Butyrivibrio fibrisolvens: one gene and its partner. The protein of the gene in region 1 interacts with the protein of each later gene in a pairwise test. Links are inferred from orthologs where the notes say so. Each region holds a gene or a part of one and is shown on either strand. Other genes may lie near its edges. The genes, in order: nrdD and nrdG.

Region 1 (7,301 bases):
AGAAGTAGTACTCCAAAGATCCATCTCTATGGTTTGCTCCTCCAAGTCCTGATACAAGGCAGATACCTCCAAGCTTTGGAGTTCCATCTTCATTTCTTCCAAGGTACTTTGCAGCAATTCCGTCAAAAGCCTTAACACCATACTCTCTGTACCTGGCATCTATATACCCAAGCCTTGTACCCTTAAGTATCGCATATGATATAAGCGCTGTTCCTGAAGTCTCAAGATAGTTCCTCTCATCATCCGGAAGATTCACTATATCATAGAACAGACCGCTCTCATCCTGATATTTTGTAAGAGCCTCTACAAGATCCTTTAATAGCCCATGTAGATATTCCTGCTCTTCTTGTAGTACGTCACCCGCTGCCTCACATACATCAACAAGTGATGCTGCAAACCATCCAAGCGCACGAAGCCAGAAATTTGGACTGCAGCCTGTATCCTTGTCTGCCCAGTACATCTGCCTGCTTTCATCGTATCCGTGATAATAAAGACCCGTTTTGGGATCCTTCATATGTTTTTCTACATTATGAAACTGCTTGAAGCTATCCTTGCAGCCTTCAATAGATCCGTATCTTCTCTCATACTCTATATAAAAAGGCTGAGCCATATATAATCCGTCAAGCCATACCTGATATGGATATATCTTCTTGTGCCAGAAGTTCCCTTCTTTGGTCCTTGGCATAGTCTCAAGCTGCGCTCTTACAGTATCCATAGCCTTTCTATACTTCTCTTTACCTGTAAGATCATATAATTTAAAAAGACATGTGGCACTATTGATATTATCAAGATTGTATTCTGCTACGTCATAAGTCTTGATAGATCCGTCTTCCTCTACAAACCATCCAAGGAAACGATCTGCAAAATCCAGATACTTCTTATCACCACTAATGTCATATAGATTAAGAAGACTTGTGATCATGCAGCCATCTATATAGTTCCATTTATTGGGCTTACCGCTTAATATCTTCTCAATATTCCACATAGGATGCTCTGCATCTGACTTGTCCATGAGCATATCCACGTATTCATTTAACATGCTGATCGTCTCAGTTCTATCCATAATCAGTCTCTCCCCGCTCGTTGTTAGTTGTTAGTTGATGACTTCCCATTTGCTTTGGGAAGTTCTATGTTGTCGTAGACAGCCTTAGCAGATATAATCCTCGATCTACCTTGTCTCTCGTCGTAGGGGCTACGCCCCTGGACACTCCTCGTCCGGATTACGCTCGAGGATTATATCTGCCAAGGCTGCCGGTTCACATTTGGCCTTCCCAAAGCAAATGGGAAGTCTGGCCACCCTGCGCTCTATTTAGAAAACATATATATATTATTTCGATTAGTCAACGTGCAAAAGTAACCGCTTACATTACGCAATTTTACGCGCATTCTCGTTCGCTTCTGTAAGCAGTTACTATCATACCATACATGCTCTTTTAATTGCACCATACATATTTACAATCTTATAGCTATGCTTTTATATATTCTGCCCTAACAGTAGCAATATCCTCAGCGCAGCAGTCTACTGATTATACTCCGACATTACTATCTGTCCTTCCTTGAGGGTGGCGGGTACATCTATAATCCTTTGATTACTTGAGCCTCTGAATCTAAGCATCATATCTTTTTTGGCAAGTACAAACTCCCCATCAACCAGAATATCTGTCATTGACAAGATTGCATCCGTATCAGCGCCGTGACACCTCTTATTGTCTGGATCCGTAAGCTCTTCCCAGACATAACCTGAATAGATCCACACAGTTGCTTTTGGAACTTCCTTCTTGATCCTTTCTATGAAAGGCCTTAGAACCTCCTGATTCCTGATCTCCATAGGTTCACCGCCAAGGATCGTGATACCGGATATATATGCAGGCTTCAAAGACTCTATGATGTCATCTTCTACATCCTTAGTGAATTTAAGCCCGTATTCAAAATCCCAGGTCATCTCATTGAAGCACCCTTTGCAGTGATGAGTACATCCTGACACAAAGAGTGATGTCCTGCATCCAATACCATTGGCAACATCATTTTTTATAATCTGTCCGTAGTTCATATTTTAACCTCATGTCGCGAGCAAAGCGAGTGACTAATGGTTCAAATTGATGGAGCTCGCGTCATCAATTTGGGTTTGAAAATGGAACATTTTCAAACTTAACCTCATGTCGCTAGCAAAGCGAGTGACTAATGTTTCAAATTGGCGAAGCTAAAGTCACCAATTTAGTTTTGAAAGTGGAACACTTTCAAACTTAACTTCACGCTGCGCGTAGTTTTATTATTAACGCACATGAGGCCGGATCATAAATCCGGCCTCATGCTCCCCATACCACTATTTCCATACCGAGTATACCGCAACTCGCTACGAGATAATAATCCTTTGACCTGTGAATATCATAACTTATTCACAGTTTTGGGTATTCGTTTTTTAAAAAGAGTTTTCAGATCTTTGCAAAGATCTTATTATACGTTAACTGTTTCTTCTGCCTCTTTTGTTTCAGGTACTAATGTTTCATTGGATACATGCAGAACTCTTTCCTTGATCTCCTGAGTACGCCCCTGATTCCAGTACTGAGTTCCGATGTAGCCGCAGGTACGTCTTGCAACATTCATCTTGTCCTGATTACGGTTGCCGCAGTTAGGGCACTCCCATACAAGCTTACCATCCTCGTCAGTGACGATCTGGATCTCTCCGGTATAACCGCAGCACTGACAGTAGTCTGACTTGGTATTAAGTTCTGCGTACATGATGTTCTCGTATATATACTGCATAATAGAAAGAACCGCATCGATGTTATCCATCATATTAGGAACTTCTACATAGCTGATAGCTCCACCGGGTGATAATGCCTGGAACTCTGACTCGAACTTGAGCTTAGAGAAGGCATCTATCTTCTCAGCTACATGTACGTGATAACTGTTGGTAATATAGTTCTTGTCTGTAACTCCGGGGATCATTCCAAATCTCTTCTGGAGGCACTTTGCAAACTTATAAGTTGTTGATTCAAGTGGTGTTCCATAAAGTGAGAATGAGATATTGGTCTCTTCTTTCCACTTAGCGCACTTATCATTGAGGAACTGCATAACCTTAAGTGCGAACTCCTTGCCATCTGCATCTGTATGAGATACACCCTTCATGAACTTGGTACATTCATATAGACCGGCATAGCCAAGGCTTATTGTTGAGTAGTTACCAAAAAGAAGCTTGTCTATTGTCTCGCCTTTTTTAAGTCTTGCAAGTGCGCCGAACTGCCAGAGGATAGGAGCTACATCACTTGGAGTTCCAAGGAGCCTTTTATGTCTGCACATAAGAGCTTCATAGCACAGCTGAGTTCTTTCTTCCATCAGCTTCCAGAACTTATCCTCATCCCGGCCTGAAGAGCAGGCTACATCAACAAGATTTAAAGTAACAACGCCCTGATTGAAACGTCCGTAATACTTGTGGGCGCCATTTACTCCAAGGCCCTCTGTATCAGGTGTAAGGAAAGATCTGCATCCCATGCAAGGATATACATCGCCGTTTTTGTACTCACGCATCTTCTTGGCGGATATATAATCAGGTACCATACGCTTAGCTGTGCACTTGGCTGCAAGCTGTGTGATGTGCCAGTATTTGGAATCAGGAGTTATATTATCTTCGTCAAGAACATATATAAGCTTAGGGAAAGCCGGAGTGATATAAACACCCTTCTCGTTCTTAACTCCCTGTATACGCTGTTTGAGCATCTCTTCGATAACTGCTGCAAGGTCGTCACGAAGCTGTCCTTCAGGAACCTCATCAAGATACATGAATACTGTGATGAATGGAGCCTGACCATTGGTTGTCATCAGAGTGATAACCTGATACTGGATCTCCTGAACACCGTCCTTGATCTCCTTACGAACACGCATCTCAGCGATCTCGTCAATCTTCTCGTCTGTAGCCTCGATACCGGCCTGCTCAAGTTCCATACGAACCTGCTTGCGGAATTTCTGACGGCTTACATCTACGAAGGGCACGAGATGTGAAAGTGTGATCGACTGTCCACCGTACTGGGAGCTTGCAATCTGGGCTATAGCCTGAGTTGCGATATTACATGCAGTTGAGAAGCTCTTTGGAGGCTCGATAAGAGTTTCAGAGATAACGGTACCATTCTGCAACATGTCTTCAAGATTGACCAGACAGCAGTTGTGCATGTGCTGTGCAAAATAATCTGAATCATGGAAATGGATGATACCCTCTTCATGAGCTTTGACTACTTCAGGAGGAAGAAGGAAACGCCTTGTGATATCGCGGCTTACTTCGCCTGCCATATAGTCACGCTGAACACTGTTAACAGTAGGATTCTTGTTTGAATTCTCCTGCTTAACCTCTTCGTTATTGCACTCGATAAGTGACATGATCTTATCATCAGTTGTATTGGACTTACGCATAAGAGCATGCTGATAACGATATGTTATGTATTTACGTGCAACATCATTGCTGCCGGCATCCATAAGTGCGTTCTCTACAAGATCCTGGATCTCTTCAACGTTAGCTGCACGTGTCAGATTATTGCACTTAGCTTCAACCTCTTTCTCAATGCGGATGATATCCTCATCAGAAAGACGCTTATCCTCAGTGACAGTGAGATTAGCCTTCTTAATAGCCGCAATTATCTTGCCACCATCAAATATAACCTCTTCGCCACTTCTTTTAATGATTTTCATGGAGCCCCTCCTAGTCCCTTTTTATTAATGCACAGCAAAAAAGACAAACCAGTCCCTATCACGGTTCCAAAACACCCGCCTGATCACTTCATGCTGATATAATCACTTAGACCATAGATCTAAGATTTTATTTATTTGGAAAAATAAATTGTACTTGAAAAATTTTGGAAAATATATAAGTAAAACTATCGTGAATTGATACTTAATTACTATATATTGTGTTTACACATAAATGTTAATACAAAATGTGGGCATTTTCAAGTGGTTAGAGAAACTTTATTCCGTGTAATATTGCACAAAATTAAGACGATTGATGTATAAAAAGCATCTGCCTTACAGGTCTCTTACCGCTTCCAGCCTATTATGCATGCGAAGTACATGATTTAGTAGATTTTTTTCAGTTATCGGATTACCGGACACAAAATATTGTGTTTCTATATCATGAAGCATACTATCCGTATCTGAAAATGAAACTCTGGCTGCCTCTCTGGCATTATATTCAAGGCCGCATACATCAGCCAGATGTCTTATAGTACCGACATTACCATCTATAAGATGGATATCGTCACCAAAAACCTTCTTGTAAGAAGGCTTGAAATAATTGAAATGTGTGCACCCAAGTACAAGAGCCTGATATTTGGACAAGTCAAAAGAAGCAAACTGTTCGTGGATATACTCGTCTACTTCAGGACCTTCAAACTGCTCATTTTCTGCAAATGTTACAAGGTGCGGCATAGCCAGAAGATCTACTCTGTGATCCTCATCAACTCTCTCAAGAAGATGTGAAAGCTTCTTCTCCCTGATAGTCACAGGAGTAGCGATAACAAGAATACGCTTTTTGGAAGAAGTCTCCTCCACTGCAGGTTTTACAGCAGGTTCCATACCAAGAATAGGAAGAGAAAACTCTCTTCTAAGATCCTCTACAGCTACTGCAGTTGCAGTATTACAAGCTATTACAATAGCATCTGCTCCCTTATCTATAAGGAATCTTGTGATGTGCCTTGTATAATCTTTGATCTGGTCCGAAGTCTTAAGACCATAAGGAACATGATCAAGATCTGCATAAAAAAGATATTCAGTTGCGCCAAGTCTATGGTATGCCTCGTGTAATACTGAAAGGCCTCCAAAACCCGAATCAAATATTCCTATCTTCATACGATCACTCTTCTTTGCCTGCGAAATCATGCTTGAAATGTCACAAATGCTTGTATTTAAAGCCTTCTGGCATAGAAATAGAGGCAGTAACTGCTGCCTCCGTTTCTGTCCTCATTAATAATATTCTATTCCACAATCAGTGACAATGTATAAAAGTGCTGAAATGTTATTCTGATTAATCCTGACCAAAAAGCGCTCCAAAAGCCGCGCATATGGGCATATTCCAAAATACACCAGAAAACGGTTTTGCGTTAAGATTAATTTATTATTGTAGATTTGACTATTCTGTCCTTTTTCTTTGTGTATCTTACTGTGTAATATTTTTCTGACATTATTAAAAAAATTCCCACTTGTACATACTGATATCCAAGCACAAATCTTTAGTTACTTAATCTCTGACAGATAATCCTTGGAACAGAAGTAGTACTGGCCCTGATAATAAACCTTGGCCCAGCCATTCTCTTCACCTACAAGCGTAAGCTCTGTTCCCGCCTGTACTGACATAGCCTTGTTGGTATCAGTCTTCTCTGGAGATGTTCTAAGGTTAAGACCATTGGTAGTATATACGGTTGTTCCGGATACAGTCTCCTGTGTATTAGTTTCAGACTGACCCTGAGACTCCTCTGCTACTGTATTATCACCTGTATATGCAAATTCATCTCCGGCTTCCTTCTCATTTGCAGGGTCATTGACTTTATTAAATATGAACATGATAGCAATCACGATTATAAGAATAGCAGTAAAACCTGCAAGGATTTTGGTGATAACAGCCATCTTGTCCTGGCCGCCTTCCATATCCTCTTCGTATTCTTCATAATCAGCGCGGTCCTGATACATCTGATCTTCATATCCCTGGTCATAGCCTTGCTGACTGACTTGATATCCATCGTTGTAGTCTTGATCACCTTCGTAGTATCCGCCGTTATCATAGCCATCTTCATAACTACCCTGATAATCTTCATAGTATTCATCCTGATAGTTATCATCATAACTTTCATCATAATTATCAGAAGGTCTGCCTGAATATCCGGTTCCGTTATATCCTGACTGGCCACCATTTTGATAACCGTTTGGATAAGAAAATCTTTGATCCTGACTGTAAGAACCCTGATTAATAGCCTGTTTTCTTTGATACTGGGCATTCCTTTGGTTGTTAACTTCACGCCTTACTTCATTGACAGCTCTATTTCTAAGGATGGTCTCCTGATGAGCCTTTATATATTCCTGTTTCTCTTCAGATGTCAGGAAATTCATAGGATCCTCAATCTGAATATCGTCGGGATTCATTTCATCAGGTCTAACATAGGGTGTTCTTAGTGGTGCGGTCTTTGATGGCACACCTGCCTTATTATCAATACCGGCTTCATCTTTTTTAAAATCATTAATGTTGAGAATCTTCTCTGCCATAATCGTCCTCTTGTTCCTCTCCCAATATAGCTTCTACCCAAACCAACATCAGACACCCC
Region 2 (7,293 bases), 3.0 Mb from region 1 along the record:
TGGTAATTTCATGCAATATAATTTCTGAGAAAATATAAAGGTTAGAGATATTTATTTTTAATAAAGATGTTATGCCGGTCACTGTTAGATATTTGTAACAGTGACCGGCACGTTTTTTCTCATTAGTGAGAAGTTTAGTAATAGTATTGTTTTTTAGGGCACAAAAAATGGATCCGAAGATCCATCTGGAAGTATTATTTAGGCCATTCTTGCGAAGGCTGCAGTACATTTGTTGAAGATGTCATCTGCGAGATCGTCGAGATTATCATTATCTTCTTCAGTAATGTTATCAGTTGCGGAAGTGGTTGTTGTACCCTGCATGCTCAGAAGCCCGTTGATTACGTCAACTGCTTTGATGTAGTTGTCATCTGATAACATTTTTAGTTTTTCTAAAGTTGTGTCAAGCGCCTGCATTACTAATAAATCCTTTCATATATCATCCTTAATAAAAAATCAACTTTTATATAATAGACCGAAAAAAAGCCATTTTCAAGCTAAAACTTTAATTCGCATAGTGCTAGACGGCATTTGGATTATGCCTTAATTTTATTTAGTTTTCTTGATTAAAATTCATGTTTTGGGCCCATGTTTTTGACGAAAATTTTGAGTAAAAAAGCCTTGCAAAAAGGTATGGTTGGGTGTATATTGAATACAACATATGAACAAATGCTCATTTAATTAAAAATAAATCAAGGCCATGGTGCCGGAAAGAGGAATAATATGAAGAAAACTTACGCTATTGATGTTGATTGTGCTAACTGTGCAGCTAAGATGGAAGATGCTACCAAGAAGACAGAGGGTGTAAAGGACTGCGTAGTTAACTTTATGGCTCTTAAGATGAAGGTTGAGTTCGAAGAGGGCGCTGATCCTGCAGTTGTAATGCCTGAAGTACTTAAGAACTGCAAAAAGGTAGAGGATGACTGTGATATTACATTCTAAGTCTTGTAATTTATTGAATGTTAGGGAATTTTAGATATTAGGATATCTCTTTTGGGTAGAAAAGGAGATGTTCGATTAAGAGTAGCCGTTTAAATGAATATATACTTTAAAGGCTATTAAGAAGGAATGCTTATGAACAAGAAACAGAAAAAGACACTAATCAGGATCATAATATCAGCAATACTTATGATAGCCGGAATATTCATTCCGCTCGAAGGCATTGCGCTGTTTGTTTTTTACCTGATTCCATATTTTATCATTGGATATGATGTCCTTTTGAAGGCATGGAAGGGTATTTTAAACCGCCAGCCTTTTGATGAATGCTTCCTTATGGCTGTTGCAACCATAGGAGCTATAGTCGTAGCTATCATGGGTAAGGGCGAATATACTGAGGCGATTGCGGTTATGCTTTTTTACCAGATAGGAGAGTGGTTCCAGAGCGTGGCTGTAGGTAAGTCAAGGCGCAATATCTCAGAGCTGATGGATATAAGACCTGACTACGCTAATATAGAAAATGAGGATGGAAGCCTTGAAAAGGTTGATCCTGATGAGGTAGAAGCTGGAACTGTTATAGTTGTGGAGCCTGGCGAGAAGATTCCGATCGATGGAATCGTAGAATCAGGTAGATCTACTCTTAATACAAGTGCTCTTACGGGTGAGAGCATTCCTACTGATGTAGAAGAGGGCGATGAGGTGCTTAGCGGCTGCATCAATATGTCTGGTATCCTTCGCATTAGAACTACTAAAGAGTTTGATGAATCTACTGCTTCCAAGATTCTTGATCTTGTTGAGAATGCAAGTTCAAGAAAGTCTAAGTCAGAACAGTTCATTACTAAGTTCGCAAGAGTTTATACTCCTGTAGTTGTATACAGTGCTCTTGTGCTTGCAATCCTTCCCCCACTTGTAAGGATGCTTTTCATGGGACTTGATCCTATGTGGCCTGAGTGGATCTACAGGGCGCTTACCTTCCTTGTAATCAGCTGTCCTTGTGCTCTTGTTGTTAGTATACCTCTTAGCTTTTTTGCCGGACTTGGCGGATCAAGCAGAGAAGGCGTACTTATAAAGGGCTCCAACTATATGGAGATGCTGTCAAAGGTTAGAACTGTTGTTTTTGATAAAACAGGAACTCTTACAAAGGGCGTATTTGAAGTTAACGGAATTCATCATTCAAAGCTTCAGGACGAGGAGCTTTTGTATTTTGCAGCACATGTTGAGAGTGCTTCTTCACATCCTATCAGTAAGAGCCTTCAGAAGGCATTTGGTAAGGATATTGACAGAAAGCTTGTTTCTGATATTAAGGAGATAAGCGGTAAGGGCGTAACGGGAATAGTTGATGGCAAGAAGGTTGCGGCAGGTAACGAAAAGCTCATGAAAGAGCTTGGAATCGACTTTATACCATGTCATCATACCGGCACAATAGTGCATGTTGCAATTGATGATAAATATGCAGGTCACATTTTGATCTCTGATGTGATAAAATCAGAGTCAGGCGATGCGATAAGGTCTCTTAAGGGAAGCGGCATCAAAAAGACTATCATGCTTAGCGGCGATGCCAAAGCTGTTGCTACGGAAGTTGCGGAAAGCCTTAAACTTGACGAAGTCAGAAGTGAACTTCTTCCAGGAGATAAGGTATCTGAGATCGAAAGAATCATTAATGAAAATGGTAAAGATGGCAAAGTTGCTTTCGTTGGTGACGGAATCAATGATGCACCTGTACTTTCAAGAGCAGATATAGGAATCGCCATGGGAGCTCTTGGTTCAGATGCGGCTATAGAAGCTGCAGATGTAGTTCTTATGAACGATGATCCAAGACTTATAGCAAAAGCAATAAAAATATCGCGTAAGTGTATGAGTATCGTTTATGAAAACATAGTATTTGCGATTGGTGTTAAGGTAATATGCCTTATCCTTGGAGCAGTTGGTATTGCAAATATGTGGCTTGCGGTATTCGCTGATGTAGGCGTACTCATTATCGCAGTTATAAATGCTATCAGAGCTCTCTTTGTAAAGAAGTTGTAAAAAGAGATAATGGATATGGTGTGACTATAGATGGTACAGTCTACATCGATAGTGTTATAGATCAGAAAATGGAGAATTATTATGGCAGAACATTTCAAAATACCACAGAACATAAATGCAGATGATGAAAAGCTTTTAGATCTTGCAGATCTGTTCAAGGCATACGGAGATGTTACAAGACTTCGCATCATGTTCAGACTTTCAGAAGGCGCTTGCTACGTTAATGACCTTGCTGATGATCTTGGCATGACACAGTCAGCCATATCTCATCAACTTAAGCTCCTTAGACAGGCAGGACTAGTGGGAGCAAAGCGTGATGGAAGAAATATAATCTACAGCCTTGCGGACGAGCATGTCAGCACTATAATCTCACAGGGCTGGGATCATATTAATGAATGATATTAAAGGATGACCAGACATACTACTAAAGCACATATAGTACCGGTTATGACTCCGGCAACTATCTCAGGGAATGTATGTCCCATCTTTTCATCAAGATTTTTATCGTAAAGAGGTTCTTTATTTTCAGCAAGATCTCGTTCTCTGAGCTTGTTGAGGATATAGGCCTCTTTTCCTGTTGTAAGGCGAACGCCCATTGCATCGTACATTACGACCATTGCAAAGAAGAATGCGATAACAAATTCAAAAGAAGAAACGCCGTATACGATACCTGTAGAAATAAAAAGTCCTGTAACGAGAGATGAATGTGTGCTTGGCATGCCGCCACCGCCTACAAGGCGCTTAACACTAAAACCGTCACGTATAGAATCAATTATTACTTTGACAAGCTGAGCTACGAACCATCCTGAACCGGCTGATACGAAAACTTTGTTGGTAAAAAGATCTGTAAGAAATGAAATCATTGTATATTCCCCCGAAATACTATCCCTATATTTTGTATGCAGGTATATAAGGTATTTTTGATACCTGCTGAAGATCAGATTACGATCATAATCCTCACGTCATATAATAACACAGAAAAAATCAAGTACCCAAAACGAATTTCCGCATATTTGTGAAAAGTGTTTAAAAGAATCTAATAAGTATACCCTAAAATAAATATTTCACTTCACAAAGTGGCGTAAAATCTAGCAAACCACATTTTGTGGAAAAAATATCTTTTGTAAACACAATATATAGTGGTATAATTTCTGTGGGGATATTGGATATTAATTCATTTTATTTCGTTTATATATTTTTTCACTGATAATAACAACAATGAGAATAGCCGGAACGATCAAACATTCACTGGTCAATGGACCAGGTATACGTTTTGTAGTCTTTTTTCAGGGGTGTATTCATCACTGCAAGGGTTGCCAGAACATGGACACCTGGGACCCGGACGGTGGCGAATCCATAGAACCTGATGAGCTAATAGAGATGATCAGAAATACAAAACATCTTGACGGAGTTACACTATCCGGAGGAGATCCTTTTATGCAGGCACAAAGCGCGGCGTATGTTGCTAAAGCCTGCCATGATATGGGACTTTCTGTATGGTGCTATACAGGATATACCTACGAAGAGATCATGGAAGGAAAGGCTCCCGAAGGGGCAGTAGAGCTTCTTGGAGAGACAGATGTTCTTGTGGACGGAAGGTTTGAAATTGATCTTAAATCCGAAGAGTGTCTGTACAGAGGAAGTACCAACCAAAGGCTTATCGATACGAAAGAAAGTATAGCAAAAGAATATGTGTGTGATTGGAGGCAGACTGACTGATAGAGCTGGCTTACATCTTATAGGGGCCGTTTCTGCCTTTTGGACTGTTTAAATTTATAAGGGGGTTTACAATGATCAACACTATCGTAAAACGTGACGGTACACAGGTGAAATTTGATGAGGCCAAGATCACCTCAGCCATGCAGAAGGCACTGGATTCAGTCAAGGCCGACTATTCTGATAAGGATCTCAAGACGCTCACAGGTGCGGCTGTAGTAGATCTTTATGTCAACAGTGCTGACAAGAACCTGTGTGTATCTGTCGAACAGGCTCAGGATGCGGCAGAAGCAGCTCTTATGAGGGGCGGCTATTATACTGCTGCAAGATCTTTTATCCTTTACAGACAGACTCACAAGGTTATAAGAGGTATAACCAAAGAGGTTAAGAATTTTGCTGTAGGTATGGTAGATGGTTCACTTGGTAGTGCTGATGATATGACAGATGCTGATCCTTGTCAGGCTATGGATATCATAAAGAACCAGAACGCTTCTACAGCAGGTGGCACCATGGGTGCGGCTATCCTTGCAGAGTCAGAAGCTATCACCAAGATGTGGTGGGAGAATATATATGATCCTGAGATAAGATCTCTGTGCCAGATTGATGGCGGCAATGGTGAGATATATATCCATGATATGGGTATGGCAGCAGGATACTGCGCAGGATGGTCACTTAAGGATCTTCTGCTTAACGGTCTTGGCGGCGTTCCTAACAAGATTGCATCAAGCCCGGCTTCACACTTATCTACTGCAGTTATGCAGCTTGTGAATTTCCTTGGAATTATGCAGAATGAATGGGCCGGTGCTCAGGCTGTATCTTCTTTTGATACATATCTTGCACCTTTTGTTAAGGCTGATGATCTGTCCTATGCAGAAGTCAAGCAGTGCATGCAGTCATTTGTCTTTGGCGCCAACGTATCAAGCAGATGGGGAAGCCAGTGTCCTTTTTCCAATATAACTCTGGACTGGACTGTTCCGGAAGATATGGCTCCGCAGAAGGCTATAGTAGGCGGCAAGGAGCAGGAATTCACCTATGGCGATTGCAAGCGTGAGATGGATATGATCAATAAGGCATTCCTTGAAGTTATGATTAAGGGTGATGCCAACGGAAGAGGCTTCCAGTATCCTATTCCCACATATTCAATTACCAGGGATTTCGACTGGTCTGATACAGAGAACAACAGACTCTTGTTCGAAATGGCTGCCAAGTATGGAACACCATATTTTTCCAATTATATTAATTCCGATATGAAGCCATCAGATGTCAGATCTATGTGCTGCAGACTACGCCTTGATCTTAGAGAACTTAGAAAACAAAATGGCGGTAATTTCGGAGCCGGAGAAAACACAGGATCGATAGGTGTAGTAACTATAAATCTTCCGCATATAGCATATATATCTGCAACTGAGGAAGATTTCTTCAAAGAACTTGAATATGCAATGAACATTGCGGCAAGAAGCCTTGATATCAAGAGAAGAGTAGTGACACAGTACCTTAATAAGGGAGCATATCCTTATACCAAGGTATATCTTAAGGCAGGATTCAAGAACCACTTCTCGACAATAGGACTTGTAGGAATGAACGAAGCGTGCCTTAATGCAGGATGGATAGGCGAAGATCTTACATCCGACAGGGCGCTTGAATGGGCCGGAAAAGTTCTTGATTTTATGAGAAATAAGCTCTCTGATTATCAGGAACAGTACGGGTGCCTTTTCAACCTTGAGGCAACTCCTGCAGAGTCAACTTGCTATACACTTGCCCGCATGGATAGAAGGAACTTCCCTGACATCATTACAGCAGGCAGAAGCGGCGAAACTCCTTACTATACAAATTCATCACATCTTCCTGTTGGAGCAGTTGATGATATATTCGATGCTCTGGACAAAGAAGATGACCTTCAGTGCAAGTATACAAGCGGAACAGTATTCCACGCATTCCTTGGGGAGAGACTCCCTGACTGGAAGCAGGCAGCTAAGTCTGTAAGGACTATCGCTGAGAACTACAGACTTCCATACTTTACACTTTCTCCTACATACTCAATCTGTGAAGATCACGGATATATTAATGGAGAGACCAGTATCTGCCCTGTATGCGGAGGCAAGGCTGAGACTTATTCAAGGATCACGGGATATTATCGTCCTGTAAGTAACTGGAATGCCGGTAAGGCTCAAGAATTTGAAGACAGGAAGACCTACAATATGAGCCGTATTGTAAGTAAGAGTGCATCTGAGATCCTGAATCATGTTGATGCAAATAATGATGCGACTCAGAATGCTATCGAGAAGGAATTCGAGCAGGCCAAAGTTGCAAGAGAAAACCTGGCATCTTTCTTGTCAGGAGACAGCTCAGTTTCGAAGGAACCTGTTCTTGAAGTTATCGAAGAACATAGCGATGAACCGGGGATCATGGTCACAGATGATCAGATAACTCTTCTGACAACCAAGGACTGTCCCAGATGCCGCATGGCCAAGGAAGCTTTGGATCAAAGAATGGTAGAGTATTCTATCATCGATGCTTCCTTTGATGAAGGAAGAGATATGGCACTCAAATACGGAATCATGTCAGCACCTGCCATGTTCGTAGATTATGGAACTTCTGAAAAGGTCATTACTGACTTTA

The links.
Region 2: the proteins of nrdD (region 1) and nrdG interact in binary tests that used the Escherichia coli proteins (3 or more experiments, as listed by UniProt). The link is inferred for Butyrivibrio fibrisolvens from one-to-one orthologs.

Annotation. Positions count from the first base shown.
Region 1 is NZ_CP065800.1:862,716-870,016, reverse strand. The notes cover bases 2,068-5,029. They hold nrdD (anaerobic ribonucleoside-triphosphate reductase), read right to left. Parts: upstream 4,681-5,029; coding sequence 2,455-4,680; downstream 2,068-2,454. Other genes in these bases: murI (glutamate racemase), read right to left, coding at 5,014-5,029. Outside these bases: I7804_RS03515 (glycoside hydrolase family 88/105 protein), read right to left, coding at 1-1,063; nrdG (anaerobic ribonucleoside-triphosphate reductase activating protein), read right to left, coding at 1,520-2,050; more of murI, read right to left, coding at 5,030-5,865; I7804_RS03495 (SH3 domain-containing protein), read right to left, coding at 6,220-7,242. UniProt on the Escherichia coli protein: Catalyzes the conversion of ribonucleotides into deoxyribonucleotides, which are required for DNA synthesis and repair. Can reduce each of the four common ribonucleoside triphosphates.
Region 2 is NZ_CP065800.1:3,827,669-3,834,961, reverse strand. Bases 2,973-5,926 are described here. They hold nrdG (anaerobic ribonucleoside-triphosphate reductase activating protein), read left to right. Parts: upstream 2,973-4,176; coding sequence 4,177-4,677; downstream 4,678-5,926. Other genes in these bases: I7804_RS16060 (ribonucleoside triphosphate reductase), read left to right, coding at 4,749-5,926; I7804_RS16070 (divergent PAP2 family protein), read right to left, coding at 3,360-3,821; I7804_RS16075 (ArsR/SmtB family transcription factor), read left to right, coding at 3,040-3,357. Outside these bases: I7804_RS16095 (GNAT family N-acetyltransferase), read left to right, coding at 1-28; I7804_RS16090 (hypothetical protein), read right to left, coding at 199-414; I7804_RS16085 (cation transporter), read left to right, coding at 721-939; I7804_RS16080 (heavy metal translocating P-type ATPase), read left to right, coding at 1,072-2,958; more of I7804_RS16060, read left to right, coding at 5,927-7,293. UniProt on the Escherichia coli protein: Activation of anaerobic ribonucleoside-triphosphate reductase under anaerobic conditions by generation of an organic free radical, using S-adenosylmethionine and reduced flavodoxin as cosubstrates to produce 5'-deoxy-adenosine.